DNA from 3 places in the Tessaracoccus lacteus genome. Region 1 is predicted to be linked to each of the others. Evidence: predicted binding sites of a transcription regulator. Region 1 holds the regulator's gene; each other region holds the start of a gene.

The links. Region 1 encodes LexA, which represses DNA repair genes until DNA is damaged. Its sites were predicted from a motif close to TCGAACANNTGTTCGA; they were not measured.
Region 2: the regulator LexA is predicted to act here: its motif matches at 7,242-7,257, upstream of QH948_RS04585 (DUF6504 family protein).
Region 3: the regulator LexA is predicted to act here: its motif matches at 2,076-2,091, upstream of QH948_RS04175 (HNH endonuclease signature motif containing protein).

What each region holds. Positions count from the first base shown of each region.
Region 1 covers NZ_CP123967.1:1,813,076-1,823,042, reverse strand. Annotated here, with positions in the region: gene QH948_RS08420 (ATP-dependent DNA helicase) at 1-1,651, shown strand, start outside; gene lexA (transcriptional repressor LexA) at 1,655-2,419, opposite strand; gene QH948_RS08410 (hypothetical protein) at 2,630-2,971, shown strand; gene nrdR (transcriptional regulator NrdR) at 3,122-3,631, shown strand; gene QH948_RS08400 (vitamin B12-dependent ribonucleotide reductase) at 3,685-6,522, shown strand; gene QH948_RS08395 (sulfurtransferase) at 6,599-7,396, shown strand; gene ilvD (dihydroxy-acid dehydratase) at 7,495-9,342, shown strand; gene QH948_RS08385 (DedA family protein) at 9,344-9,844, opposite strand; gene QH948_RS08380 (AlbA family DNA-binding domain-containing protein) at 9,904-9,967, opposite strand, start outside.
Region 2 covers NZ_CP123967.1:1,010,591-1,020,557, forward strand. Annotated here, with positions in the region: gene QH948_RS04550 (HAD-IC family P-type ATPase) at 1-257, opposite strand, end outside; gene QH948_RS04555 (polyprenyl synthetase family protein) at 247-1,332, opposite strand; gene QH948_RS04560 (methylenetetrahydrofolate reductase) at 1,384-2,301, shown strand; gene QH948_RS04565 (HelD family protein) at 2,307-4,490, opposite strand; gene QH948_RS04570 (DsbA family protein) at 4,669-5,427, shown strand; gene QH948_RS04575 (cytochrome c biogenesis CcdA family protein) at 5,427-6,218, shown strand; gene QH948_RS04580 (hypothetical protein) at 6,223-7,113, opposite strand; gene QH948_RS04585 (DUF6504 family protein) at 7,291-7,593, shown strand; gene QH948_RS04590 (DNA polymerase III subunit alpha) at 7,593-9,967, shown strand, end outside.
Region 3 covers NZ_CP123967.1:912,515-922,481, forward strand. Annotated here, with positions in the region: gene QH948_RS04170 (UvrD-helicase domain-containing protein) at 1-1,779, opposite strand, end outside; gene QH948_RS04175 (HNH endonuclease signature motif containing protein) at 2,098-3,312, shown strand; gene QH948_RS04180 (Fic family protein) at 3,527-4,639, shown strand; gene pglW (BREX system serine/threonine kinase PglW) at 4,929-9,104, shown strand; gene pglX (BREX-2 system adenine-specific DNA-methyltransferase PglX) at 9,101-9,967, shown strand, end outside.

The DNA.
Region 1 (9,967 bases):
GCGCGGCGGTGGCCCGCTCGAGCAGGACTCGCTGCTCGGTGCCGAGTCCCTGGTCGAGGCCGCGGCCGCCGGCAAGGGCGACGACGTCGGACGGTTCGGCGCCGAGGTGCTCGCCCTGCGCGAATGGGTCGAGGAGGAGGCCCAGCGAGAGGGGCTCGCCGACCGCGACGACGCCCCGTCCCACACGGCCAGGGGCTGGGCACAGGTCTCGATCCCGACCCGCGAATGTCTGGGAGTGGCCAGCTGCCCCTTCGGCAACGAGTGCTTCGTCGAACGTTCCCGCGAGCAGGCCCGGGACGCCAGCCTCGTCATCACCAACCACGCGCTGCTCGCGATCAACGCCATGCACGGCGGCACCGTGCTGCCCGAGCACGCCGCGCTGATCGTCGACGAGGCGCACGAGCTCGTCAGCCGCATCACCACGGCCGCCACCGACGAGCTGACGCCCGGCCTGGTCGAGCGGACGGCGCGCCGCTGCCTGACCTGGCTCGACGACGACCTCGGCGCCGACTTCCTGACCCAGGCCGACGACGTCCGCGAGGCCCTCGACGAGTCGGAGGCCGGCCGGGTGACGGCCACGTCCGCGCCGCTTGTGCGCGCCGCCGAGGCGCTGCGCGACGTCGCCCGCAGGGTTGTCAGCGCGCTCGGGAAGGGCGACGGCGACAAGAGTGCCCCCGACCCCGACCGGCAGCAGGCCGCCTCCGCAGCCCAGGAGGTCTTCGACGTCGCCGAACGCATCGCCAAGCTGGCCGACGTGGACGTCGTGTGGGTCTCCCACTCCGAGATCGTGGGGGCCGCCGCGTATGTCGCGCCGCTGAACGTCGCCGGGCTCCTGCGTGAGCAGGTGTTCGCCGAGACGCCGACGGTGCTGACGTCCGCCACCCTGTCGCTGGGCGGGTCCTTCGAGCCCGCTGCCGCGAGCGTCGGACTGAGGGCCGCGGACCGCGTGGCGGCCGGGGCCGAGGCGCCCGACCCGCTCGCCTGGCGGGGTCTGGACGTCGGCTCGCCGTTCGACTACCGGCGCCAGGGCATCCTGTACGTCGCGAAGAAGGGCCCCGAGCCCGGCCGCGACGGGCTGCGGGAGGAGACGCTGCGGGAGATCGCCCAGCTCATGTGGGCCGCCGGCGGGCGCACGCTCGGGCTGTTCGCGTCGCGGCGTGCGGCCGAGCAGGCCGCCGAGTGGTGCCGCCTTGAGCTGCCGGACCTGACGATCCTGTGCCAGGGCGACGCGCAGCTCTCGGAGCTGACCGCGCGCTTCGCGGCGGAGCAGGACACGAGCCTGTTCGGCACCATGTCCCTGTGGCAGGGGGTCGACGTGCCGGGGGAGACCTGCCAGCTCGTCATCATCGACAAGATCCCGTTCCCTCGCCCCGACGACCCGCTGATGCAGGCCAGGAAGAGGGCGGTCGACGACGCGGGCGGCAACGGCTTCATGTCGGTCGCCGCGACGCACGCCGCCCTGCTGCTCGCGCAGGGCGCAGGCCGCCTGATCCGACGCTCGACAGACCGGGGCGTCGTCGCGGTGTTGGATCCGCGGCTGGTCACCAAGCGCTACGGGTCGTTTCTGAAGTCGTCCCTGCCCGACTTCTGGCTGACCACCGACGGCGACGTCGCCGTCCAGGCTCTGCGCAGGCTCCGCGGCGAGGAGTAGCGCTCAGAGTCGGCGCATGACGGCGACGACCTTGCCCATGATGCTGGCGTGCGTGCCGTCGATGGGGGAGTAGTCGGGGTTGTGCGGCAGCAGCCACACGTGCCCGTCTTTGCGCTGGAACGTCTTGACGGTGGCCTCGTCGTCGAGAAGGGCCGCGACGATGTCGCCGTTGACCGCATCGCTCTGCTGGCGCACCACGACCCAGTCCCCGTCGCAGATCGCGGCGTCGATCATCGAGTCGCCCCGCACCTCGAGCATGAAGATCGTGCCCTCACCGACCAGCTGCTTCGGCAGCGCGAAGACATCCTCGATCTCCTGCTCGGCGAGGATCGGCCCGCCGGCGGCGATGCGGCCGACCAGCGGCGTGGGGACCGACGGGGCCGTCGAGTCGTAGGACTGCTCCGGCGTCAGGGCCGCTCCCAGCCCCGGGCCGGGCGCCTCGACGCCTGCCTCGTCGTCGGGCAGCTTCACCACCATCGCGCGGGGGCGGTTGGGGTCGCGACGCAGGAAGCCCTTGTCCTCGAGGACCTTCAGCTGGTGGCTGACGGACGAGGTCGACGCCATGCCCGCGCGCTTGGCGATCTCGCGGATGCTCGGCGGGTAGCCGACGGCCTCGATGGATTCGCGGATGACGCGCAGGATCGCGACCTGGCGCATGGTCAGCCCGTGTCGGTTCTCCGGGCCGTCTGGGAGCTCGGAGATGTCTCCGAGCTGCGTCCTCAGCTGGGCGTTGGTCGGGCGTCCTCGGCGGGGGTTCGTGTCAGCCATGTACAGATGCTAGCGCCGCTCGGAACAGGTGTTCGATAAGACGCGCCGTGTCGTCGGATCAGAAACTGTCGGTCGGCCCTGTTTGAGTGATCCGTGTCGCACCCGCGACACGCCGGAGAAGAAACTTCGAACGACTGTTCCAATGTGGCCTTCGGCGGGCTATAGTGTGATTCGAACAAACGTTCTAGGCTTCACGAAGGGAGAGGTCCCATGACCGCTTCGACCACCACCTCGTTCACGGTTGTCGGCACCGGTGACCGTCGCCGCGTCGTCACCCCTGCCGGCCGGCCCGACCTCCGCCTGCCCCGCGCCCACGCGCCGCGCCCCATCGCCCCCGGTCGCGTCGGCTCCGTGTCCTCCTGTGTTGCGGCCCGTGTCGAGGTGCCCGTCCCGTCGACCCTGTGGCTGAAGATCAAGGTGGCCGCCGTCGGCGTGCTGGCCATTGCCGGCGTGGCCGCCTCGGCGTCCTCGTTCATCGCCATGGCCCAGTCTGATCCGGTCACCGGGTACGTCGCCGGAGACCCCGCCTGGGCGCACGTCACGCAGCCTTGACCGAGGGTGCGCGCGGCGTGTCGGCGGTTGTCCCGGCGCCCGCGTCGGCGTAGGATCACAACATCTAGTGGCTGTGACGCGCTTTGACACCATAACTTGTGTTATTTCGTCAAGTGTGCTCGCCCGTGACCTACGACGACTGGACCGCACATGCACTGCCCGTTCTGCCGGCACGCCGACACCAAGGTGTCGGACTCCCGTGCCACCGAGGATGGCTCGGCCATCCGTCGGCGGCGGATGTGCCCCGCGTGCGAGCGTAAGTTCACCACGGTCGAGCAGATCGTGCTGACGGTCGTCAAGCGGTCGGGGGTCGTCGAGCCGTTCAGCAGGGACAAGGTCATCGGCGGCGTGTCGAAGGCGTGCAAGGGCAGGCCGGTGTCGGCGGCCCAGCTCGCCTCTCTCGCGCAGCGGGTGGAGGAGTCGCTGAGGGCCTCCGGGCAGGCCGAGATCCCGGCCGAGAGCATCGGGGTGGCCATCCTCGGTCCGCTCGAGGAACTCGATGCCGTCGCCTATCTCCGCTTCGCCAGCGTCTACCGCAACTACGAGTCGGTCGACGACTTCCAGCGCGAGATCGACGCCATCCGGCTCGGCCAGGACGAGGCCCAGCCGCGGCGGGAGGCCACGCCTCCCGCGCTCGCGCAGGACCCGCTCATCAGCTGAGCGCCTGCCCAACCAGCAACAGATCAACGAGTTTCGACACCAAGGGGTACATCATGACCGCGACCGCAGCGCGCTCCAACCGCCGCAAGTCCGACAACGGGTCCACGGGGCTCACGATCTCGCGCGTCTTCACCACGAAGGGGGTGCACCCCTACGACGAGGTGGAGTGGGAGCGCCGCGACGTGGTGCAGACGAACTGGAAGACCGGTGAGACGGTCTTCGAGCAGAAGGGCGTGGAGTTCCCGTCCTTCTGGAGCGTCAACGCCTCCACGATAGTCACGACCAAGTACTTCCGCGGTGCGCTGGGCACCGAGCAGCGCGAGGACTCGCTGAAGACGCTGATCGACCGCGTCGTGCAGACCTACACGAAGGCGGGCGTCGAGTACGGGTACTTCGGCACCGACGCAGACGCGGAGATCTTCGAGCACGAGCTCACGTGGATGCTGCTCAACCAGTACTTCTCGTTCAACTCCCCGGTCTGGTTCAACGTCGGCACGCCCGCCCCGCAGCAGGTGAGCGCCTGCTTCATCCTGTCGGTCGACGACTCAATGGACTCCATCCTCAACTGGTACAAGGAGGAGGGCTTCATCTTCAAGGGCGGCTCCGGCGCCGGCCTGAACCTGTCGCGGATCCGCTCGTCCAAGGAGCTGCTGAGCTCGGGCGGCAACGCGTCCGGGCCCGTCTCCTTCATGCGGGGCGCCGACGCCTCGGCCGGCACCATCAAGTCCGGCGGCGCCACGCGCCGCGCCGCGAAGATGGTCGTCCTGGACGTCGACCACCCCGACATCGAGGAGTTCGTCGAGACCAAGGCGCGCGAGGAGGACAAGATCCGCGCGCTGCGTGACGCCGGCTTCGACATGGATCTCGGCGGCCGCGACATCACGAGCGTCCAGTACCAGAACGCCAACAACTCGGTGCGGGTCAGCGACGAGTTCATGAACGCAGTCGTCGACGGCGCCGGGTTCGGCCTGCGCTCCCGCATGGACGGCTCCGTCATCGAGGAGGTGGACGCGCGCAACCTCTTCCACAAGATCGCTAAGGCCGCCTGGGAGTGCGCCGACCCCGGCATCCAGTACGACGACACCATCAACGCGTGGCACACCAACCCCGCCACCGGCCGGATCACGGCATCGAACCCCTGCTCCGAGTACATGAGCCTCGATAACTCGTCGTGCAACCTCGCGTCCCTGAACCTGCTGAAGTTCCTGGGCGACGACGGCGCGTTCGACGCCGAGCTGTTCGTCAAGGCCGTCGAGCTCATCATCACCGCGATGGACATCTCGATCTGCTTCGCGGACTTCCCGACCGAGTCGATCGGCGAGACCACGCGTAACTTCCGCCAGCTCGGCATCGGCTACGCCAACCTCGGCGCCCTGCTGATGGCGATGGGCAAGGGATACGACTCCGAGGGGGGCCGTTCGACGGCCGCCGCGATCACCTCGATCATGACCGGCGCCTCGTACCGCCGCAGCGCCGAGCTCGCCGACGTCGTGGGCCCCTACAACGGCTACGCCGCCAACGCGGAGGGGCACCAGCGCGTGATGCGCAAGCATCAGGCCGCCAACGACGACCTGCGCGTCCTGGCCGACGACCGCACCCTGCACGCGGTCGCCACCCGCGAGTGGGACAAGGTGGTCACCCTCGGGGCGAAGAGCGGCTTCCGCAACGCCCAGGCATCCGTGCTCGCCCCCACCGGCACCATCGGATTCATGATGGACTGCGACACCACCGGCATCGAGCCGGACTTCTCGCTGGTCAAGTTCAAGAAGCTCGTCGGCGGCGGGTCGATGCAGATCGTCAACCAGACCATCCCGCGGGCGCTCAAGCGCCTCGGCTACAAGTCCGAGGACGTCGACGCCATCGTCGAGTTCATCTCGGAGCACGGGCACGTCGTCGGTGCTCCCGGCCTGGCCGCGGAGCACTACGAGGTCTTCGACACCGCCATGGGCCAGCGGGCCATCCGCCCGATGGGCCACGTGCGCATGATGGCCGCCGTGCAGCCGTTCCTCTCCGGCGCCATCTCGAAGACGGTCAACCTGCCGGAGAACGCCACCGTCGAGGACATCGAGAACGTCTACCTCGAGGGCTGGAAGCTCGGCCTCAAGGCGCTTGCCGTCTACCGCGACAACTGCAAGGTCGGCCAGCCGCTGTCCGACGGCAAGAAGAAGACCGACGGCAAGGGCGAGGCCGAGGTCGTGGAGAAGATCGTCGAGAAGATCGTTTACCGCCCCAAGCGTGAGCGTCTCCCGAAGTCCCGCTCCGGCCGCACGACCAGCTTCTCCGTCAGCGGGGCCGAGGGTTACATGACGTCGGGCGCGTACGCCGACGGCCGCCTCGGCGAGGTGTTCCTCAAGCTCGGCAAGCAGGGCTCCACGCTCGCCGGCGTTATGGACGCCTTCTCCATCGCGGTGTCGATCGGCCTGCAGTACGGCGTGCCGCTCGAGTCCTTCGTGCAGAAGTTCACGAACCTGAAGTTCGAGCCCGCCGGCATGACCGACGATCCCGACATCCGCATCGCGCAGTCCTTCATGGACTACATCTTCCGTCGCCTGGCCCTCGACTACCTGAGCTTCGATGACCGGGCCGAGCTCGGCATCTACACGGCCGCCGAGCGCGCCCGCTACGTCGAGACCGGGTCCTACCTCTCGGAGGAGGACGAGGCCGAGCTGCCCGAGGCGGAGCAGCTCCGCAACGACGCCGGCGACGACTTCAACGTCGACGGCGCCCGCCAGCCCTCCCTGCTCGACGCGCACACCACGGCCGAGCTGATGGAGGCCATGGGCGTGGCCGAGGTCGACGCCCCGCTGTGCATGACCTGCGGCACCAAGATGCGCCCCTCCGGCTCCTGCTATGTCTGCGAAGGCTGCGGCTCGACCTCCGGCTGCAGCTGATCCTGGCCCGACCCGGACGGCGCCCGACCTCCCGAGGTCGGGCGCCGTCGCCCGTCCGGGCGCCTAGTCTTGGCACATGATCCCTCCCGTTATCGATGCCGACTGGCTCGCCGCCCACCCGGACGTCGTGATCCTGGACGCCCGCTACTACCTCGACGGACGCTCGGCGGCCGACGCCTACGCGCAGGGCCACCTGCCCGGCGCGGTCCGGGTCGACATGGACGAGGTGCTCGCGGACCCTGGAAGCCCCGAGCGTGGCCGCCATCCGCTCCCGGACCCCGGGCGATTCGCCGCCGGGATGTCCGCGCTCGGCGTCGGCGACGATGCGACCGTCGTGGCCTACGACGACGCCGGGGGAGCGATGGCCGGCCGCGTCGTGTGGCTGCTGCGCATGCTCGGCCACGACGCCGCGCTTCTCGACGGCGGCCTGCGGACCTGGGAGGGCGAGCTGAGCTCCGCGACCCCCACGCCGGAGCCCGCGACGTTCACCCCGGGCCCCTGGCCGGACGAGGCGCTGGCGACCATCGACGAGGCCGCCACCGGCAGCTTCGTGATCGACGCCCGCGCCCCCGAGCGCTTCCGTGGGGACAGCGAGCCCATGGACCCGCGCGCCGGGCACATCCCCGGCGCCCGCAGCTTCCCGCTCGGCGGGAACCTCGGCACCGACGGGCGGTTCCTCAGCCCCGACGAGCTGCGCGACCGGTTCGCCGAGATCGACGCGGACACCGACGTCATCTCCTACTGCGGCTCCGGGGTCACCGCCTGCCACAACCTCATCGCGATGGAGTACGCCGGTCTCGGCGCGAAGCGGCTGTTCCCGGGCAGCTGGTCGCAGTACGCGGCAACCGACCGGCCGGCCGCGACGGGCGACTGATCCGTCCACTCCTCGGCCGACAGCGTATTCGAGGAGGACTTCCTGGGGCTGCGGCGTAGGCTTGCAGGGTTATCCGCACCACTGCAGAGGAGCCATCCATGCCGGCGCTTCGGTCCCGCACCACCACCCACGGTCGCAACATGGCGGGCGCGCGCGCCCTCTGGCGCGCCACCGGGGTAACGGACTCAGATTTCGGCAAGCCGATCGTCGCCGTGGCGAACTCCTTCACGCAGTTCGTGCCGGGCCACGTGCACCTGCGCAACATGGGCGCGCTGGTCTCGGATGCGATCAAGGAGGCCGGCGGCATCGGCCGCGAGTTCAACACCATCGCGGTCGACGACGGCATCGCCATGGGCCACGGCGGCATGCTCTACTCGCTGCCAAGCCGCGAGGTGATCGCCGACTCGGTGGAGTACATGGTCAACGCGCACTGCGCCGACGCGCTGGTGTGCATCTCCAACTGCGACAAGATCACGCCGGGCATGTTCCTCGCCGCGCTGCGCCTCAACATCCCGACCGTCTTCGTCTCCGGCGGCCCGATGGAGGCCGGCAAGGCCATCATCAAGGACGGGGAGGCGGAGACGTCGCTCGACCTGATCGACGCCATGGTGAAGTCCGTCGACGAGTCCGTCAGCGACGAGGAACTCGGTCGCATCGAGGCCAACGCGTGCCCCACCTGCGGCTCGTGCTCCGGCATGTTCACCGCGAACTCGATGAACTGCCTCATGGAGGCCATCGGCCTCGCGCTGCCCGGTAACGGATCGACGCTGGCCACCGCCGCCGCGCGCAAGGGCCTGTTCGAGGAGGCCGGCCGGCTCGTCGTCGAGCTGTGCCGCCGCTACTACGACGGGGACGACGACTCGGTGCTGCCGAGGTCGATCGCCACAAGGGAGGCGTTCTCCAACGCCATGCGCCTCGACGTGGCGATGGGCGGGTCCACCAACACCGTGCTGCACCTGCTGGCCGCGGCGCAGGAGGGTGGCGTCGACTTCGGCCTCGACGACATCGACGCGATCAGCCGCGTCACGCCGTGCCTGGCAAAGGTCGCGCCGAACTCCCACCGCTACTACATGGAGGACGTGCACCGGGCCGGCGGCATCCCCGCCATCCTGGGCGAGCTGGCCCGCGGCGGCAAGCTCGACGAGACCGTCCACTCGGTGCACTCGGACTCGCTGGCGCAGTGGCTGGCCGACTGGGACATCCGCAGCGGCTCCACCATCCCCGAGGCCATCGAGCTGTTCCACGCGGCCCCCGGCGGCGTCCGCACGACCGAGGCCTTCAGCTCCACCAACCGCTGGGCCAGCCTCGACACGGACGCCGAGGACGGCTGCATCCGCTCGACCGAGCACCCCTACACGCAGGACGGCGGCCTCGCCGTGCTGAAGGGCAACCTGTCTCCCGACGGCGCCATCGTCAAGACCGCCGGCGTTCCGGAGGACCAGTGGGAGTTCACCGGCCGGGCCATCGTGACCGAGTCCCAGGAGGAGGCCGTTGACGCCATCCTGGGCAAGTTGGTGCAGCCCGGCGACGTCGTGATCGTCCGCTACGAGGGCCCCAAGGGCGGCCCCGGCATGCAGGAGATGCTGTACCCGACCAGCTACCTGAAGGGCGTCGGGCTCGGCCCGAAGTGCGCGCTGATCACCGACGGCCGCTTCTCCGGCGGCTCGTCCGGCCTGTCGATCGGGCACGTCTCTCCCGAGGCGGCCTCCGGCGGAACGATCGGGCTCGTCGAGGACGGCGACCAGATCACCATCTCCATCCCGCAGCGGCTCATCCAGCTGGACGTGGATGACGAGACCCTGGCCGCCCGTCGCGCCGCGCGCGACGCCCAGGGGTGGGCCCCGAAGCAGCGCGAGCGCGCGGTCTCGCCGGCGCTGAGGATCTTCGGCATGCTTGCGCAGTCCGCCGACAAGGGCGCCGCGCGCAAGCTCCCCGAGGGGATCTGAATCAGGCCTCGACGCCCGCCTCCGCCTCGGCGGGGAGGGCGGCGGCGTCCCGACTGAGCAGCAGCCAGGCGGCGCCCGCCACGACGACGAGACCGATCGCGACGACCGCGACGGGAGAGAGGCTCCACAGCCGCTGCAGCGCGACGAAGCTGACGAAGCCGACGGTGCCGTAGACGAAGGCCCACATGATCGACCCGACGATCGTCGCGGGGATGTAGCGGCGCAGCGGCATGCGGGTGACCCCGGCCGCCAGGTTGATCATGGTCTGGAAGCCGACGGTGAGGAACGACACCGAGATCGCGGGTGCCCCCCAGCGGTTCAGCCAGCCCGCGCCCCGGCGGTAGGCCGGCGACGACAGGATGCGCCGCGCGCGGGTGTGCTCGGCCCCGGAGGCCATGGCCCTGCCGACCCAGTAGGTGGCGTTCGTGCGGCAGAAGACGATCACGAAGAGCGCCGCGAGGACGACGGCATACGGCGCCTCCCAGGTGGTGGGGTCGAACACTTCGCGCTCCTCGATTAGGTCAGGCTAACTTTAGCAAGCCCGGGCCCCGGGAGTCAGGCTCAGCTCGCCTCGGGGAAGCGCACCGCCGCGCGGAACTGGGCGGCCAACCCGGAGCCCACCGAG
Region 2 (9,967 bases), 800 kb from region 1:
GCGCGGAGCTCCTGCACGATGCCGATCACCGAGTTCGCGACGATGAGGAGGCCGAACGCCCCCTGCATCCAGTACCCGGTGACCATCACGAGCGCGAAGAGGATGGCCAGGATGGCGTTGACGCGCGTGAACACGTTGTCCCGGACGATCTGCGCCGTCGTGCGCCCCGATCTCGACGGCAGGGCGTTGACTTGGCCGGCCGAGACGCGCTGGGCGACCTCGGCGGCCGTGAGACCGGTGAGCCGGTCAGGCGACACGGCGGACGCTCCGGTCGGCGAGCACCGCCAGCGCCGAGCGGCCGTCCTCGTGCAGGTCCGCGCCTTCCAGTATCTCCAATGCCCTTGCGGTGTCGCGGGCGATGAGGTCCTCGACGTGCGCGAGCGCCCCGCTGGCCTCGATGATGTCCGCGGCCCGCGCGACGTCTGCGTCGCCGATGCCGGGGGCGCCGAGGATGGACTCCAGCTCGGTGGCGGCGGGCGAGGTCTCCAGCGCCTTGAGCACCAGCACGGTGCGCTTGCCCTCGTGGATGTCGCCGCCGTACGGCTTGCCGGTCACGGCCGCGTCGCCGAAGACGCCCATCACGTCGTCGCGCAGCTGGAAGGCGCGGCCGATCAGCGACCCGAACTCGCCGAGCGCCGCCTGCTGCGCCGTGTCCGCGCCGGCCAGCGCCGCGCCGATCTGCGTGGGGCGCCGGATGGAGTAGCGGGCGGACTTGTACTCGAGCACCCGGGACGCGACGTCGAGCTCCGCGGCGGCGGTCATGGCCCCGGTGGTCCCGTACTGGGCGCTGACGTCGAGGAACTGACCCGCGGTGACCTCGGCGCGCATGACGGTCAGCAGCGGCCGGGCGGCGTCGAGCAGCGCGGCTCCCGACTCGTCGGCCAGCTGGATGCTCCACATCAGCAGCAGGTCGCCGAGCAGAATGGCGCTGGAGCGGCCGAACTCGGCAGCGTCCCCGCGGCCGCCGCGTGCGCCGTGCAGCGCCTCGAACCGACGGTGCGCGGCCGGCTCCCCGCGCCGGGTGTCGGCGTCGTCGATCAGGTCGTCGTGCATCAGGGCGCTGACGTGCAGCAGGTCGAGCGACGACGCCACCTTCAGCAGCGGGTCGTCGTCGGCGGGGACGCCGGCGACGGCGACGTGGCCCCAGTAGCAATACGCGGGCCGCAGTCTCTTGCCGCCCGACAGCGCGTCGTGCGCCACCGGCAGCAGATCCGCCGAACCGATCGCCTCCAGCAGCGGAGCCTGGGCGTCGAGGAAGCGCGTGAGCGTCCCGCCGACGGCGGACAGGAAGTCCGGGCTGAGGGGGGAGGTGGGCTCACAGCTTCGTCTCACGTTGACAGTTTAGTCCGGCCCTTCCGGCCCCAGCTGCCTATTGTGGGGCGCATGTCCCACCCGCCGACGCGCCCCGGAACCGTGGCTGAGCTGCTCAGCTCCGCGACCGGGCCGACCTTCTCGTTCGAGTTCTTCCCGCCCCGTTCCGAGGAGGAGGAGCCGGTGCTCTGGCGGGCCGTCGAGGCCCTCGCGCCGCTCGAGCCGTCGTTCGTGTCGGTCACCTACGGGGCGAACGGGTCGCGCCGAGACCGGACCATCCACGCCACGCGGCGCATCGCGTCGGCCCCGGGCGGGCCGCTGACCGTCGGTCACCTGACGTGCGTCGACCAGTCGAAGGCCGACATCGCCGACGCGCTGGCCGCCTACCGCGAGGTCGGTGTGCGCAACATCCTGGCGATTCGCGGCGACATGCCGGGCGGCGGGGAGTGGACGCGGCACCCCGACGGGCTGGCCAACGCCACCGAGCTCGTGCGCTTCATCCGCGAGCAGGGGGACTTCTGCGTGGGTGTGGCGGCATTCCCCAACCCACACGAGACGAGCAACGACGCGGACCTCGACGCCCGGATCCTGGCGGAGAAGGTCGACTCCGGGGCCGAGTTCGCCATCACGCAGCTGTTCTTCGACGCCGGCCGCTACGCCGAGCTCGTCACCCGGATGCGCGGCCTTGGCTGCGGGGTGCCGATCATCCCCGGAGTCATGCCGCTGACCGTGATCACGCAGATCGAGCGCTTCGCGGACCTGTCGGGCCGGCCGCTGCCCGAGGACTTCGTCGCGCGGCTCCGCGCGGCCTCCTCCAAGGAGGAGGTCCGCCGCGTCGGGCTTGCCGCCGCCGTCGACTTCTGCCGCGACCTGCTGGACGCCGGCGCGCCCGGGCTGCAGTTCTTCACGCAGAACCGGTCGAAGGCCACCCGCGAGGTGCTGGCGGAGCTGAAGTCAGCCGTGCCTGCGGTCGCCGAGGCGGGCCGGTAGCAGCCTCAGGCCAGCAGCCTGCGCCAGTCCTGCGTGTCGACGTCGAGGGTCACGAGCCGTTGCGTCGCGCGGGTGAGAGCCACGTACAGCACCCGCACCCCGCCGGGGGTCTCGGCGACGATCCCGTCGGGGGACAGGACCAGCACGCCGTCGTACTCCAGGCCCTTGGCCTGCAGCGCGGTCACGACGATGATGCGGGCCTCGAACTCGCGCAGTCGCGGGTCTGACATCACGAACAGCTGCACCTCGTTGAGGCGCGACGGCGGGCAGATGACGCCGATGGTGCCCTGGACCCTTGCCGCGAGCTCCAGCAGCTGCGCGCGCAGCCCGTCGTGGAGGCCCGCGGAGTCCGTGGCCGCGAGCAGCGGCTCGACGCCCGTGGAGCGGACCGCCCTCGGCAGCTCCGCCTCGGGGAAGACCTTGGTGACCACGCGGGCGGCGAAGTCGAAGACCTCGCTGGGGGAGCGGTAGTTGGTGCTGAGGGTGAACGTGCGGCGCGGGGCGTGGCCGATGAGCTCCTCGAGCGCCCGGGTGGTCTCCGCCTGGTCGGGGTAGGAACTCTGCGCCGGGTCGCCGACGATGGTCCACGACGCGTGCGGCCCGCGGCGGCGCAGCATCCGCCACTGCATCGGCGTGACGTCCTGGCCCTCGTCCACCAGCACGTGCGCGTAGGTGGACTGCGGGTCGTCGTCAGGGTCGACGACCTTCTCGGTGCGTAGCCGGTCGGCCATGGTGACGACCTCGGCCACGTTGCCGGTGAGGAAGAGGTCGGGCTCGGGATCGTCGGGTACCCGCCCGAGGACGGCGATCAGCTCGTCGAGCAGCGCGATGTCGGCGATCGACCAGCCGCGTGACTGGTCCGCGTCGTCGTCGCTCAGCCAGGCGTACGAGTCGACGAGCGCCGCCCGCTGCAGGGGGCTGAGCTCGGGGGCGACCTTCGCCGCGACGTCCGCGTCGGCCAGCCGCGCAAGCACCTGCGTCGCGGTCAGCGTCGGCCACCACGCGGGCAGGAACGAGCGCAGGCTCGGGTGGTCGCGCACCTGCTCCTCCAGTTCATCCCTCTCGATCGAGATCTCGGAGGGCAGCTTGCGCATCAGCGCGGTGACCACCTGGTCGGTCGCCATGGTGCGACCACGGTTCAGCTTGGTCGCGGACAGCACCTGGTCGCGGATCCGGTCCAACTCGCCCTTGTCGAGGCCGAGGACCTCGCCCTTGACGGTGACGCGGACGCGGTGCAGCGCGGGGTCGTCGCGCAGGGGGAGCCGCACGAGGCGGCGCAGGATCCTCAGCATCGCGAGGCTGCCCTTGACGGTGGCCGCCTCCGCCTCGTCGTAGCGCTCGCTGGTGATGCCGAGCACATCGCTGCCGACGCCACCGATGGCCTTCAGTACCACCGACTCCTCGCCGAGGCTGGGCAGGACCCGCTCGATGTAGTTGATGAAGACGTCCGAGGGGCCGACGACGAGCACGCCGCCCTTCTCCAGCCGCGCGCGGTTCGTGTAGAGCAGGTACGCGGCGCGGTGCAGCGCGACGACCGTCTTGCCGGTGCCGGGGCCGCCGGAGATGATCGTGACGCCGCGGTAGGGGGCGCGGATCGCCTCGTCCTGCTCGGCCTGGATCGTCGAGACGATGTCGCGCATCGTGCGCCCGCGGGCGCGGCTCAGCGCCGCCATCAGCGCGCCCTCGCCGAAGATGGGCAGGTCGGTCTCGGCCGACGAGTCGAGCAGGTCGTCCTCCAGCCCGATGACCTTGTCGTCGCGGCAGCGCAGCACGCGGCGGCGGACGACGCCCATCGGGGTGTTTGACGTGGCGCGGTAGAACGGCTCCGCGGCGGGCGCGCGCCAGTCGATGACCAGCGGCTCGTACTCCTCGTCGCGCACTCCGATGCGGCCGATGTAGCGCTTCTCGAGGTCGGTCAGGTCGATGCGGCCGAACACGAGCCCCTCGTGCTCGGCCTCCAGCGTCGCCATCCGCCTCGCGGCCTGGTAGGCGAAGGCGTCGCGTTCGAACAGAGCGGTGCCGTCCTCCTCGCGGAGGAAGTTCGTTCGATCCGACATGAAGATCTCGCGGCCCTGCCGGGCGAGCTCCTTGGCGCTGGCACTTGCGGTGGAGAGGTTGGCGTAGACCAGGTCGACGTGGGCCTGTTCCGCTGCGATCTCGCGGGCGAGATCTGCGCGTGAAGTAGACAAGGTGAGGCATCCCCCGGGTTCAGACAAGACAGTCAAGTCTAGCCATCTTCAGGCCGCGCGTGCGCGCGCCGCCGAATCGGGGGCGGGGGTTGACGGGGGCCGGCCTGGGTTCCCGGGGCCGACTAGGGCACAGTGGAGGGGCGACAGACCTCCCCGACACCGAGCGAAGTGATACCCGATGAGTGACAAGCCCGCCGCGATGAGTCCCCTCAAGGCGGTGGTCGTCGCCGTCGCCGCGGTGCTGATCGTCGTCTTCGCGATCGCCGCGCAGCGCCAGGTCGCGGCCACCGGCACCGCCGATGCCGCCCCTGCGGTCACCACGGAGGGGGCCGCCCCCGAGGCGACCGGCACGGCCGACGCCGAGCAGGAGGCGTACCGGAGGTGGCTGCTGACCGAGCTGCCGCGCCGCGAGGAGGGTGATCCGCTGGCCAGGGGCCGCGTCGACGCGACCATCGTGATGACCGAGTGGGCCGACTACCGCTGCCCCTACTGCTCGGTTTTCGCCGAGGAGACCCTCCCCGAGCTGCAGGGCTACGTCGACGACGGGACGCTGCGGATCGAGTTCCGCGACCTGGCGCTGTTCGGCGACGACTCCGTCTATGCGGCCGTCGCCGCGCGCGCCGCCGGCGAGCAGGGCAGCTACTTCGAGTTCCAGAGTGCGCTGTTCTCGGCACTACCGAACGACGGGCACCCCGACGTCACCGAGGAGCTCGTCACCTCCATCGCCGCGGGCCTCGGTCTCGATGCCGAGAGGTTCGTCGCAGACCTCGCCGACCCCGCCCTCGAGGAGGCCGTGCTGGCCGACACGCAGGAGGCGCAGGCCCTCGGGCTGACGTCCATCCCGTCGTTCGTGGTCGGCGGCAGCTACTTCACAGGGGCCCAGACCCTCGACTTCTTCCGGCAGGCCATCGAGGAGCAGGTCAGGCAGCCCTCCTGATGCTGATCGGTTACGCGGGCGCCTTCCTCGGGGGAGCCGCCGCCATCCTCAGCCCCTGCGCCGCACTGCTGCTTCCCGCCTTCTTCGCCTACGCGTTCGGAGAGGACCGATCCCGGCTGGTCGGCCGCACCGTTCTGTTCTGGGTCGGCACCCTTCTCACGCTCGTCCCGCTGGGGCTGGGCGCCGGGGCGCTCGGCTCGGCTCTGGCCGCGCACCGCGGCACGCTGACGCTGGTCGGTGGGGTTCTCCTGATCGTCTTCGGCCTGCTGCAGGCCCTCGGCGTGCCCCTCGCGGTCCCGGGTGTCGCCCGCCGCGGAGACCCGCGCGGTCCGCTCGGCGCGGTCCTGCTCGGCGCGACCTACGGGCTCGCCGGCAGCTGCACCGGCCCGCTGCTCGGCGCTGTGCTGACCGTCGCAGCCGTGAGCGGCAACGCGCTGTACGGCGCGGCGCTGCTGGCCTGTTTCGCCGCGGGGATGGTCGTCCCGCTGCTGGCGCTCGCGTGGGTGTGGGACCGCTGGCGGATCGGCGAGCGGCTGCGGCCGCGTCCGCTGCGCCTCGGGCCGCTGACCACCAGCTGGGTGCAACTCGTCTCGGGGGCCGCGTTCATCCTCGTCGGGGCGCTGTTCCTCGCCACCGACGCGACGGCCGCGCTCGGCGGCGTGCTGGACGCCTCGGCGCAGTACCGCCTCGAGGGGTGGCTGGGCTCGGTGGCAGGGGCGGTGCCGGACCTTGCGTTCCTGCTGGTCGTCGCGGCGCTCGGCGGCGTCGCGCTGTGGCGCTGGCGGGTCTGACCCCTCAGAGCGGGCGGGGCATCCTGAAGGCCACGTTGGTGGGGCGGGAGTCCTCGCCCGTCAGCCTCTCGTGCAGCTCGTAGACGGCCAGCGCCGCGCTGCCGAGCTGGGCCCAGGGCTCCGGCCCGGCCGGCGAGGCGGCCGAGGCGCGGAGCCTGCCGTCGGCCCCGACGATGGGGGTGCGTGCGAGCCACTCGGCGGCCGTCCGCGGGGCGGCCCCGTGACCCGTGCAGTCGAGGTCGACGGGGCCGTCGTCCCCGTCGACGATCCGCACCCCGCGCTCCGCGAGCCGCGCGATGAGCAGGTCCGCCAGGGCATCGTTGCCCCCGGGGGTCAGCCGCCAGCGGCCGAAGGTCCGCGAGACGGAGAGGGACAGGGCGGAGATCGCGGGGGCATCGGCGTCGGGTCCGCAGGCGAGCACCAGCTCCCGCAGGCCGCTGCCGAGGCGGCCGGCGACGTCGCCGAGGGACCTGTCGAGCCACAGCGACGAGCGCTGCTCCGCGGTGGTGACGGGGAGCGTCCCCTCGAGCGCGTGCCGCCGGAAGGCGACCATGACGTCGTCGAGGTCGTCCACGAGATCGCGCCAGCGGGCCGCCTCGTCCTCGCCGAGCTGGGCGCTCAGCGCCCGCCACTGCGCGCCGCGCTCCGTCGGCAGCTCCAGGCGGGTGCCGTCCGCGAGCGTGTGGACCTCGGCGGGGGCCTCGACGAGTTCGAGCCCGGCGCCGTTGAGTGCGGTGACCAGGTGCGCGCCCGTCTTCTTGAACAGGTCCCGCCAGGCCGCGGGCAGGAGAATCGCGTCGGGCAGGCTGGGCGGAGGGGCGCCGTCGGTGATCAGCGTCACGGCGTGGCCGAGTCTGGCCAGCCGGGCGGACGCGGCCATCCCCGCCAGTGTCATCCCGCTCACCCTCACCATGGCACCCGAGGATAGCCATGGCCGCGAAACGCTATGCGACAAGGGTCTTCGCCGAGAATGCCCGAGCTGGCGCGGTCTTGTCGGGGTCGGGATCTATAGTGGTTCTTCTACCGAACACCTGTTCGATTCAATGTGGACAGGGGAGACCAGGAGGCCGCCATGCGCATGTACGAGGACCCTATCTGTGTGCTGTTCGACGGGAGGCCACGGCAGTTCATCTGGCGCGACCGGCTGCTGCTGGTCAAGAAGGTCGAGTCCCGCTGGAGCCGGGCCACGGCGTGGTGGGAGGGCGAACGGGTCCGCGCCGCCCGTGGGGAGGAGGCCGCCGGCTCCGGAGGGGAGCTGGCGGCGGAGCGGGAGGTCTGGCGGGTGGAGGCGGGCAACGGCTGCCATCGCGGGGTCTACGAGCTCGCCCGCACCGTCGGCGACGAGGACTGGGTGCTGCAGGCGGTGTTCGACTGATGGACTTCGCACACCTGCGGGTGGCGTCGGGGTACTCGTTCCAGTACGGCGCCTCCCACCCTTCGCAGCTGGTCGCCGAGGCGGCCAGGTTGGGGATGGCCACGCTCGGGCTCACGGACCGCGGCGGCCTCTACGGCGCCGTCCGGTTCGCCAAGGCGTGCCTGCGCGGAGGTATCGCGCCGGTGGTCGGCGTCGATCTCGCCGTGCGCCCCGCCGGGTGGCGCCCGGCGCGGCGGGCGGCGGCGGCCCGCGGCGGGCAGCTCCGCGACGAGCGGCTGCCCCGCGCGGTGGTGCTGGCCTCGTCACGGGCCGGGTGGGGGACGCTGTGCGAGCTGATCACCGCGGCGCAGCTGACGGGGCAGCGCTCCGAGCCCGTCGTCACGCTGGAGACCGTGGCCGCGCACTGCGCCGGCCGCGACGTCACGGTGCTGCTCGGCGCCGACTCCGAGGTGGGCAGGCTGCTGCTCGCCGACGGGATGGACGGCGCGGCCGCCGAACTGCGTCGGTGGCGCGACGAGCTGGGCGGCTCGGTCGTGCTCGCCCCCACCAACCACCACACCGGCGGCCGGGGGGTCGCGTCGGCCCATCAGGCGGCCGGGCTGGTCGCGCTGGCCGACCGGGCCGGCGCGGGGGCGGTCCTCACCAACATGGTGCGGATGGCGCGCAGGGACCAGGCCCCCACCCTCGACGTGCTCGACGCGTCCCGTCGGCTCGTCCCGCTCGACGTGCGCAACATCGACCGTCGCAACGCCGAAGGCTGGCTCAAGCCCGCCGAGGCCATGCGCGTCGCGGCCGACGAGGCGGCCAGGCTCGCGGGTCGCGGCTCCGGGGAGTCCCTGCTGCGGGCCACGGTGGAGCTCGCGGAGCGCTCGGCACTCGACCCGGTCGGCGACGTCGGGCTCGGCGAGATCCGGCTGCCGGAGTTCGAGATTCTGGGCACCACCGGCGAGCTGGCCCCCGCCGCGCTGCGCGCCCGCTGCGAGGCCGGGCTGAACTCCCGCTACGGCGCCCCCGGCCGCGATGTGCTCGACCGCCTCGACGACGAACTCGCCGTCATCGGGCACCTCGGCTACGAGTCCTACTTCCTGACCGTCGCGGACGTCGTCGGCCTCATCCGCGGGCTGGGCATCCGGTGCGCCGCCCGCGGGTCGGGCGCCGGCAGCCTCGTCAACTACGCGCTGGGAGTCTCCGGCGTCGACCCGCTCGCCTACGGGCTGCTCCTCGAACGGTTCCTCTCGCCACTGCGGCAGGCGCTGCCCGACATCGACCTCGACGTCGAGTCCGCCCGCCGCACCGAGATCTACGACGAGATCCTGCGGCACTTCGGTGGCAGGCGGGTGGCGTGCGTCGCGATGATCGAGACCTACCGGGTGCGGCACGCGGTCCGGGACGTCGGCGCCGCGCTCAGCCTCGCCCCCGTGGAGATCGACGCCATGGCGAAGGCCTTCCCGCACATCCGTGCCCGCGACGCCCGCGCCGCGCTGCGGGACCTGCCGGAGCTGCGCGCCGCGGGCCTGGGGCAGGAACGCCTCGACGTCCTGTTCTCGCTGGTGGAGTCCCTCGACTCGCTGCCACGCCACATCGCCCTGCATCCGTGCGGCATCATCCTCAGCGACTCCTCGCTCGGGCAGCGGACCCCGCTCGAGGCCAGCTACGGCGGCTACCCGATGAGCCAGTTCGACAAGGACGACGTCGAGGACATCGGCCTCCTCAAGCTCGACGTGCTCGGCATCCGGATGCAGTCCGCGATGGCGCACGCGCTGACCGAGATCACGCGCACGGGCCTCGCCCGGCCCGACATCGACGACCTCGCGCCCTTCGACGACCCGGCGGTGTACGACATGATCGCCCACCGCGCCACGCTCGGCTGCTTCCAGATCGAGTCCCCCGGGCAGCGGGAGCTGGTTGGCAAGTTCGGCCCGGAGAACTTCCACGACATCATCGTCGACATCTCCCTGTTCCGCCCCGGCCCCGTCAAGTCCGACATGGTCACCCCCTTCCTGGACGCCAGGCAGGGCTGGGTCGAGCCGGACTACCTCCACCCCAGCCTCATCCCCGTGCTGGAGCAGACGTGCGGCGTCGTGGTCTTCCATGAGCAGCTGATCCAGATCATCTCCATCGTCACCGGATGCTCGCTCGCCCAGGGCGACGAGGTGCGCCGCGCGCTGGGCGACCCCGAGGGGCAGGAGCGGGTGAGGCAGTGGCTCTATCCGCTGGCCCGCGAGAGCGGCTACGCCGAGGAGACCATCGACCAGATCTGGTTCATCCTCTCCGCCTTCGCGTCCTTCGGGTTCTGCAAGGCCCACGCCGCCGCGTTCGCGCTGCCCACCTACCAGTCCGCCTGGCTGAAGCGGCACTACCCGGCGCACTTCCT
Region 3 (9,967 bases), 900 kb from region 1:
CAGGGCCACGTAGAAGAGGCGTCGCTCCTCGGAGTGGGGGAAGCCGTCGTCCCCGGACATCGCGAGCGAGAGGATCGGGTCGTCGGCGATCCCGCTGGGGAGACCGAACGTCCCGGTGGTGAGGTTCGGCAGGACGACGAAATCGGCCTCAAGTCCCTTCGACGCGTGGATTGTGCGGAAGGTGAGGCGAAGTTCCGGGTAGCTGCCGCGGCGGAGGAGGTCGCGTTCGAACCGGTAGCGGCCGAGGACGTCGACGCTGCTGCCGGGCGCGGACGCGGAGAGGTCGGTGAGATGCGCGGCGATCGCGTCGGGGATGGCCTCCCTGCTCGGAATGCGCACCACGGTCACCGGTGGGCCGTCGGTCCCTCGCGCGGCGCGGACCCTCTTGCGCAACTGACTCGGGTTGCGTGCCACGAATCGGCTGGCCACGTCGGCGATCGTCTGGGTGCAGCGGAACGTCGTCTCCAGCCGCCTGGTCAACGCCGGGCCGAAGAAGGCGTCGAAGCTCGTCATGACGCCGAGGTCGGCCCCGGCGAAGCGGTTGATGGCCTGCCAGTCGTCGCCGACGGCGAGCAGATGCTTGTCAGGGCCGGTGATGAGGGCCCTGGTCAGGCGGGCCCGCGCGCGGCTGGTGTCCTGGAACTCGTCGACCATGACGAGATCCCACCGTCGCAAGCTTGGATTCTGTTCGACGAGCTCCGCGGCCCGCAGGAGCATGTCGTCGAAGTCGACGGCCTCGATGGCCCGCAGCTCCGCCTCCCAGCGCTCGTGGATCTGCCAGTACAGGTCGAGGAAGTGCCTGGCTCGCGCCTGGCGACGCTTCGGGAGGTCGCGGATCCGTTCCTCCAGGTCCGCCCGCGTCCACGAGCCCGATTTCGCGTGGGACATGAAGGTACGCATGAGGCGTGCCAGCCGCTCGTGCTCCATCGGCGGGGCACCGGGAATGGGGCGGTCGGGGTTCCAGTCGAGTTCCAGCCCGTGTCGCCTGAGGTCTCGTTCCAGGGACTCGAACCCGCTGAGGTCGGCGATCTCATGCCACGTCGTCTCCACCAACGTCGTGCCGTACCGCTCGTGGATCCGTTTCTTCCACCGCATCGAGTCTGCGTATCCGGTGAAGCTCTCCGGGGGCGTGCCGTCGGCCCGCAGGGCCCAGTGCTCGTGCCACACCTGGACGGCGGGGTAGAAGAAGTCCGGCCGGTACTGGGAGTGTGCGGAGTCAGCGACGTCGTGGGCGTAGCGCCGCTCGTACTCGTACTCGACGCCGTTGAGGAACAGCCAGTTCGCGATGAGCCGCTCGCCCTCGCTTCGGACGGTCTCGCCGCGGTAGGTCTCGAAACCCGTGAGCCTCGTGGCGCGGTCGTAGCTGTCGGGCTCGCCGCCGTCCGGCTCGTCCGCCATGTGGGGGTAGAGGAGTCGGAAGGTGTCCCACTTGTAGCGGAAGCCGGGCGAGGAGTCCCGCAGGCCGTCGACGATCTCGGCGATCTTCGCGACGTCCTTGCCATTCTCGACCCACGGGGCGATGCGGGGCTTGCGGCCCGTCGCCTGGCCGATGATCGACAGCCCGAAGGAATGGAAGGTGCTGGCCCGCAGGCCGTCGGAGGAGATGCCGAGCGCGGCGAGGCGCGTAGTGACCCGCTCCTGCAGTTCCTCTGCGGCGTCGGCGTTGAACGCCAGCATGAGGATGCGGCTGGCGGGCACGAGGCCCCGGGTGATGGCATAGGCCGCCCGGGCGACCATGACCGACGTCTTCCCGGAGCCCGCGGCGGCGATGACACGCACCCGGCCTGGGTGAAGGTGTCGCCGGCGGCCAGCGACAGGCGGTCGATGTCGTGCCAGAGTTTCCATCCGCCTCTGCCGACCCACATTCTGTGCACGGAGCCATCCTGCCGGTTCTCCGGAACCTGTGGGGCATTGGGGCAAGTCAGTGGCGCAATGCTGGCGCGAATCGACCGTTGACAGAGCGCCGAGTCGCCATTCTGCATAGGGGGTGAGATCTCTGTGCCCTGCAGAGTCGCCTGTGGGAGATTGGCCGGACTTTGAACGCTTTTCGGAGGTGGGAGCCCTTGTTCCTGGTTTCGTACGGGTGTACGATTAGGTATGGATTCGTTGGGGGACGCCGGAGCCGATGCGTGGGAGGTTGCCTCCCGTCGTGCGGGCGTGATCGCGGGCCAGGCTGCCCAGCTGAATGCGGATCTGGTGGATCTGATGGTCGAGGTGCTGGAGACCAACTGCTGGTCCGGCGGCGGGATCAGATCCCCTGAGCATTGGCTGCAGTTGATGACGGCCGTCTCTCCGTCCCATGCGGCCGACATTGTGGCGGTGGCGCGTCGGAAGGGTGACTTTCCCGAGTTGGAGGCCCGGCTGGCGCGGGGGACGGTGAGCCTTGATCAGCTGGTCGTCGTCGCCCGGCATGTGCCGGCCGCCTATGCCGAATCGGTCACCGAGTTCGTGCAGGCAGCGACGGTGTCGCAGTTGCGGCGGGTGTTGCCGAAGTATCTGTTCGAGCCCGGCACGCCGGGGCCGGTGGAGGATCCTCCCGACCCCGTGGTGCCGGTCGATGACGCGCCGAAGCTGCAGATGGGGCTGCGGGGTGGGCGGTTCGTGTTGCGGTTCGACGCGAACCCGTTGGATGGGGCGCTGGTGGAGCAGGCCATCCGTGAGGCGAAGGATGCGCTGTTCACGGCCGGCGACCCCGACGCCACGTTGGCGGACGGGATGGTGGAGTGCGCGTCGCGGAGCCTGCATCAGGCCGCGCCGGCGTCGCGTCGGGAGCATTACCGGGTGCTGGTGCATCTGGACGCAGACGGGAACGGGTGGATCAACAAGCGTGGCGCCCTGCCATCCAGGTTGATGCGGAAGCTGACCTGCGACGGGACCCTGAAGCCGGTGTGGACGAAGGATGCGAAGCCCGTCTCCGTGGGGCGGAGTATGCGGATCGTGCCGGAGCGGACCAGGCGGTTGATCGAGGATCGTGACGGTGGCTGCCGGTTCCCCGGCTGCACGGTGACCGGGTTCCTGGAGAACCACCACCTGTTCCACTGGTCAGAGGGCGGCGCGACGGACATCGACACCCTGATCTCGCTGTGTTCCAGGCATCACCGGGAACACCACCAGGGAGAGTTCAGCATCGAGGGTGATCCCGGCATCCCCGCCGGGCTGCGGTTCACGGACCGCCACGGGCTGCCCATCGAGCGCGACATCCCCGACGAGATTCCGCCGCCGGATCATCCGCCGCCCGAGAAGCAGCCGGTCCGTGGCTGGATCATGGAGACCACCTCCATCAACTTCCGGCCAACGCCAGATACCGGGTGAGTGGGACTCTCGCCTGTCAGATGGTGGGGATCCCTGTGTCCTTGCACCACTTTATGGTTATAAAGTGGTGTACCGTGCGAATATGAACCGGGAACGAGGCGCTCTGCACTCTGCGTTCGTGGTCGGCTGGGAAGCCCATCCATGGCATCGCGAGTCGGATGATGGCGCCTCGCGTCGCCAACAACTCGCGGCGCGAGGGCCGTATGAAGCGGCCGTGCCGGCCATCATCGCCGAGGCCCGGGTCGTTATCGACACTGGGCTGCAGGCCGAGGCGGAGGACGCCGTCCGGGAGATCACCCGTTTCGACGCCGAGGTCACGGCCTTCGCGGAACGAAGGGCCGAGGGAGACGGCGACGACAGCACGACGGAGCTCGCGCCGCTGGCGTCCGTCCTCCTGCGCACCGAGTCGGCGTCGTCGTCGGAGATCGAAGGCGTGACCGCAGGCGCTCGGGCCCTGGCGCTGGCGGCCATCGACGCTAAGGCAGGTCCCAACGCACAGCTGGTGACGGCGAACGTCGCCGCCATGCAGCGAGCCGTTGAGCTGGCCGATGACATCAGCATCGACGCCCTCCTCGCAGCGCACCGCGCCCTTCTCGGCAGTCAGGCCTACGCCGCGCCGGGGCGGCTACGGGATCAGCAGGTCTGGATCGGCAGCAACGCGCTGAGCCCGCACACCGCTTCATTTGTCCCGCCCCACCCGTCACGGGTCCCGTCAGCTCTCGACGACCTCATGGCCTTCGTGCAGCGCGTCGATCTGCCCGTGCTGGCGCAGGTCGCGCTGGCCCACGCGCAGTTCCAGACGATCCATCCGTTCAACGACGGCAACGGCCGCACGGGGCGCACTCTCGTCCATGCGATGCTGCGTCACGCGGGCGTCACCCGCACGCTGACGGTTCCCGTTTCCGCTGGTCTGCTGACCGATACCACCGGCTACTTCCAGGCGTTGACCGACTACCGCGAGGGATACATCGAGACGATCATCCAGCAGTTCATCATCGCCTCCTTCCGCGCGATTGACAACGGTCGGGAGCTCGTCGACGATCTGGAAAGGGTCTACGTCGCCTGGAGTGAGAGGCTCACGCCACGCAGGGGATCGGCTGCGCAACGCCTCCTGCCGCATCTGCTCAGTCAGCCCGCGGTCACCGTGGCCCATGTGGAGGCGGTCACCGGCGTCGCGCTCTCCGCCGCGCAGCGGGCGATCGATCAATTGGAGGGGGCCGGGATCCTCGTGCGCACCAACGAGAACCGCCGTAACCGCGTCTGGATCGCCCCGGACGTCATCGAGGCGCTGGACGCGTTCGCGGAGCGTGTCGGGCGGCGCGGCTAGCGAACACGATCCCGGGAGACAAGGGAGGCCCTTGCCCCGCGTTGTGCGGTACGGAGGCAGTCCGCCGACCTGGTAGGCGCAGTAAGTCATCAGGATCGGCCGTGCCACGACAGGGACTCACCCCCGGCTGGGGCACATGTACCACGCCAGTGCCTCGGTGTCCCGCGGCCACGACGAGAGTGTCACCCCCGATCCACAAGTAGCGCGCTTCTCGCTATGGTTCCTGTGTGATGTGGTCGAGGTTGCCGCGCGTTATCGGGTTGCGACCTGCCCTGCCCGAGGGGCTCTCGTGAAGCCCGATTCCCCGCTCTGGAAGGTCATGGGCCCTGCCGCGTCGCCCGCAGAGCAGGCCGCGCTCGACGCCGTGCGTGCCCTTCTTCCTGACGACGGCATCGCCACGGCCTGGGCCAATCTTACGTTCATCAGCGAGCAGGGGCGCACCGCCGAGGTCGACGTGCTGCTGATGACCCGATACGGCATGTTTCTGGTGGAGCTCAAGGGCTGGCATGGCCAGATCAGGGGCAACGCTGCCCGGTGGGATCACAACGGGCGCAGCGTCGAGAATCCGCGGATACTCGCCGACCGGAAGGCCAAGTGGCTCAAGAGCCTTCTGAAGGACGTGGCACCGAACGATGCCGCCCGCAAGGCTCTTCCGCACATCGAGGCGCTGGTCGTCATGCATGGCGAGGGCAGCACGCTCGAGATCGCCAAGCCTGGCGACGTCGGGGTTCTTACGCTCGACGGATACAACGTGGGTTCGGCGCCGAGGCTGCGCACGTTGTCGCAGCATCTGGCGGAGTCTCCTCGGTGGACCGGGAACCTGATCGACCTGACACGAGCCAGGCAGATTCGAGCCCTGTGTGAGGCGCTGGGCTTTGAGCCGGCACCCAGGGTGCGGATGGTCGGCGACTTCGAGGTTGCCGACGATGCGCCCATCGCGCAGGGCCGCGACTGGCAGGACGTGCTGGTGCAGCTTCCCGCCATGCCGGAGATCAAGCGACGCCTCCGCCTCTACGACGTGCCCGCGAGGGCGTCGAAGGCGGATCGGCAGCGCATCGAGCAGTTGGCGCAGCGCGAGTTCCAGCTCACGCAGGGCCTGCATCACAGCGGCATTGCCGTCCCCATCGACTTCAAGCGCACGGACGACGGCCCAGCGCTGGTGTTCGAGTACGACCCTGTCGAGGTGCCGCTCGACGCCTACATCGCCAGACGGGGCGCGGAGCTCGATCTCGACCAGCGCATCGCGTTGATCATCCGTCTCGGCGAGATCCTGCGGTTCGCCCACCATGTGCACCTGCGCCACCGAGCCCTGTCGCCGAGACACGTGTGGGTCACGCCCATCAGCGGCGAGCTGCCGCATGTGACGATCCGCGACTGGTATCTCGCGCAGCGGAAGAGTTCCACCCGTGACACCACCCGTCTGACGGCGATCAGCGCCGGCATCGACGACCTGCTGGGTGTGGCGGACCTCGACGACTGGATCTGGCTCGCGCCAGAGGCCCGCAATGCGGCTGACGGCATCCCGTCGATTCCGCTCGACGTGTACGGCTTCGGCGCGCTGGCCTACCTGATCCTTGCGGGCAGGGCCCCGGCCGAGACGATCATGGAGTTGGAGCAGCGCCAGTCAGAGGCGGGCGCGCTCGACCCACGGGCCGCGTGGCCCGGCACCCCCGACGGTGTCGCCGACGTCATCGCGCAGGCCACCCGCACCGTCGAGTCGGAGCGGCAGCCCACGATCGACGAGGTGCTGGCCGCCCTGCAGATGGCCAGCGACGAGGCGCGGACGGCGGGCGAGCTTGCCGAGCCGACTCCAGTCGAGGACCCGATCGAGGCGCAGAAGGACGACATCATCGACGACCGGTTCATCGTCACCGGCCGACGCGGCGAGGGTTCGAGTGGCGTGGCGCTCGGTGTGTTCGACACCGAGTCGGCCGACCCGGAGCGTGAGCTGGTGCTGAAGGTGGCCCGCACGGATGCGGCCGGACGTCGACTCGCGAGGGAGGCCGACGCGTTGCGGGCCCTCCGCAACCGTCGGGTGGTGCGTCTGCTGGACGGACCGCTGCAGGTGGGCGAGCGCCGCGCGCTGCTGCTGGGCGACGCGGGTCGGGAGACCCTGGCGGCGCGCCTGGCCAAGGAGGGCCGTGCCACCGTCGGGCAGTTGGAGCAGTACGGCAGCCAGCTGTTGGAGGCGATGATCCACCTGGAGGAGCGCGGCGTCTTCCACCGCGACATCAAGCCGTCGAACCTCGGCATCACCCCCGACCCGGGCACGCGTCGGCCTTCGCTCGTGCTGTTCGACTTCTCGCTTGCGGGGGAGAGCGTCGACAACCTGACCTCGGGGACACCCAGCTATCTCGACCCGTATCTGGGCCGCGGCCGCCGCCTGAAGTACGACCGTGCCGCCGAGTTGTGGGCCGTCTCCACGACCCTCTTTGAGATGGCCTCCGGGCAGCTGCCGTGGTGGGGCGAGGGCGCGGGCCGCCCGATCGATCCCGAAGAGGCTCCGGCCATCGAGCCCGCCATGTTCGAGCCGGTGGTCGCCACGCAGCTCACCGCGCTCTTCCAACGCGCCCTGAACCCCAGGGCCGAGAAGCGTTTCAGCAACGCAGAGTCGTTGGCGGACGCCTGGCAGGGCGTTTTCGTGTCGCTCGACACGCAGGATGAGGGCGCGGCTGGCAGCGACGAGCTGGCCGACGCCGCGACCCTCGAGACCCCCGTGGAGCGCTCGGGGCTGTCGGCGCGTGCGCTGTCTGCGGTCGCGCGACTCGATGCGGCGACGGTCGGCGACCTGCTGGGTGTCGACCCTCGCCGCATCAACTCCATCCGTGGGCTGGGTGAGACGTATCGCAAGGAGATCCAGGGACGCATCAGAGTCTGGCGGAAACGCCTGAGAGCACCCGAGGAGCTCGCGTCCGAACAGCCGATGGGCACCGAGCGGCTCGTCGAGCAGTTGATGGCGAAGCTCTCCGGCGGCGACAAGACGATCATCGAGAGCCTGCTGAGCCTCACCGATGACGGCGTCGCTGGCCAGTGGCCCTCCACCGGGGCCACCGCCCAGGCACTCCGGATGAACAGGCAGCGCGTCGCGCATGCGCTCGACGCCGCGGTCGGGGCGTGGAGCGGCTCGGCCTCCCGGCAGCTCGAGAGTGTGCTGAATGACGCGGCGACCCTGCTCGCACGGAATGGTCGCGTCATGACTGTGACATCGCTGGCCAGCGCTCTGGTGGGGCAGCGGGGCTCGCTGCTGAACGGCGAGGGTCGGTTGCGTCAGGGCGCTGCTTTGCTGCGCGCCGCCTACGAGTTCGATGCCCGCGCGGAGGAGCCGCTGCTGGAGTTGCGTCGGGCCATCGGGCAGCGGCCCGATGTCGTCGCGTTGAAGGACTCGGCCGATCCGGACGGCACCGGCCAGGAGTTCCCGTCCGCGGAAGTGCTGACCGAGGCCGCGTTGGAGCTGGGCCGTCAGGCCGACCAGCTGGTGGCCGGCGGCGTGGTCGTGTCGTCCGCGACGGCCATGGAGGTGCTGGGCGGCATCCTGGAGGCCGACGCAGCCCCGCTCGCGGCGCTGACGAACAGAGGGCTCATCACGTTGGCGGCCGCCGCGTCCACCACGGCTGCGATCTCCGGTTTTGACGAGTTGTATCCGGTGGACCTCGACCCGCAGGAGGCCGTCGAGCGTGCCCTGCGCGGCAAGCCGGGCCGTCGCATCAGCGAGGCGTCGGTGCGGCGCAGCGTCGAGGCACGGTTCCCGCGCGTGCGGCTGCCGGACGCGCATCGTCTGGACGCGCTCGTCGCGAAGGTGCTGCCGGGTGTCGTGAATGTGGCGGGCGTCTACGAGTTGCCTTCCGAGGCGCGCTCGACGGCGCACACATCGACGAGGCTGACGGTGGTCGCCCCGGCCGCGATCTCGGAGACGCGCGTCAGGCTCGCCGAGTCGATCGGTCGCCATGGTGCCTTGACGCTGACGACGCCGCCGAAGCGCTACATGGCCGCGACGAGGGAGTTGGCCGATCAGTTCGGCGTCGAGGTGGTGGATGTCGCTTCTCTGGTGGTGACGGCGACGCGTGAGCTGGCCGCGCAGTTCGGCGCGCAGTGGCCGTTCGTGCTGGGCGTCGACGCCGGGCCGAAGGGCAGCGCCGACTGGATGCAGCTGGAGAGTCTGGTGCAGCGGGCCGTCACCCCGCAGTGGGAGGCGCAGCTAGCCGCCGATCGTCCGCTGCTCATCGTCAACGCGGGTCCGCTGGTGCGCTACGGCATGTCTGCGGTGCTGTCGAGCCTGCTCGATGTCGGCACGCCCCGCCCGGCGGCCCGCTGGCTGCTTGTGGCCAAGCTCGGCAACCATGCCGTCCCGCTGCTGGAGGGTAGGCCCGTGCCGCTCGGGCCCAGCGGCTGGGTGGAGCTTCCCTCCGACCTGGCGACCCTCTCCGATCCCGACCTCAACGGCACTACCTCAGGAGTTCACCCGTGATCGATTCGGCCGCGCTGCTCGCCGACCTCAAGGCCCAGCTGAAGCTCCTCCAGGGGGACCTGCGTGCGCGCGCGGAGGATCCTGGCAACCCGTGGGGCGTGCGGCTGAAGGAGACCTACGCCGAGGCGCTGCGCCGCGAGCGCACCGGCTTCTCCTGGGTGACGTGGCGCGACAACGAGGTGGATCAGGCCGCTGTGGCGTGGATCGTGGCGACAACGTTCCTGCGGTTCTGTGAGGACAACGACCTGCTGGTGGGCGCGAAGGTGGACGGTCTGCCCACCTCGATCGGCTGGATCGCCGGGCCGGGGGACCGCGTGCAGCGCGCCGAGGAGAACCTGACGGCCTATTTCCGCGACAACCCGACGCACAACCGGCGCCACTGGCTGCAGCAGGGCTTCGCCGTGCTGGCGGCGCAGCCCGCGGGCGCCGCGCTGGTGGACGCCCGGCACAACCCGGTGTGGAGCGCCGAGATCAGCCCGGAGTCGGCGACGGCGCTCATCGCGTTCTGGCGTCGAGTGGGCGACGACGGCACCCTGGTGCACGACTTCACCGACCCCGAGCTGGGCACCCGATTCCTCGGCGACCTCTACCAGGACCTTTCGGAGCACGCCAAGAAGACGTTCGCGCTGCTGCAGACGCCCATGTTCGTGGAGGAGTTCATCCTCGACCAGACGCTCACCCCTGCGTTGGCGGAGTTCGGGCCGGACGACCTCAAGCTGATCGACCCGGCCTGCGGCTCGGGGCACTTCCTGCTCGGCGCCTTCGAGCGACTGAACCGGGCCTGGCTCGAGGCCGCCCCGGCGCTCGACGCGAAGGAGCGCGTGCGCCGCGCCATGGCGTCGATCCACGGCGTGGACCTCAAC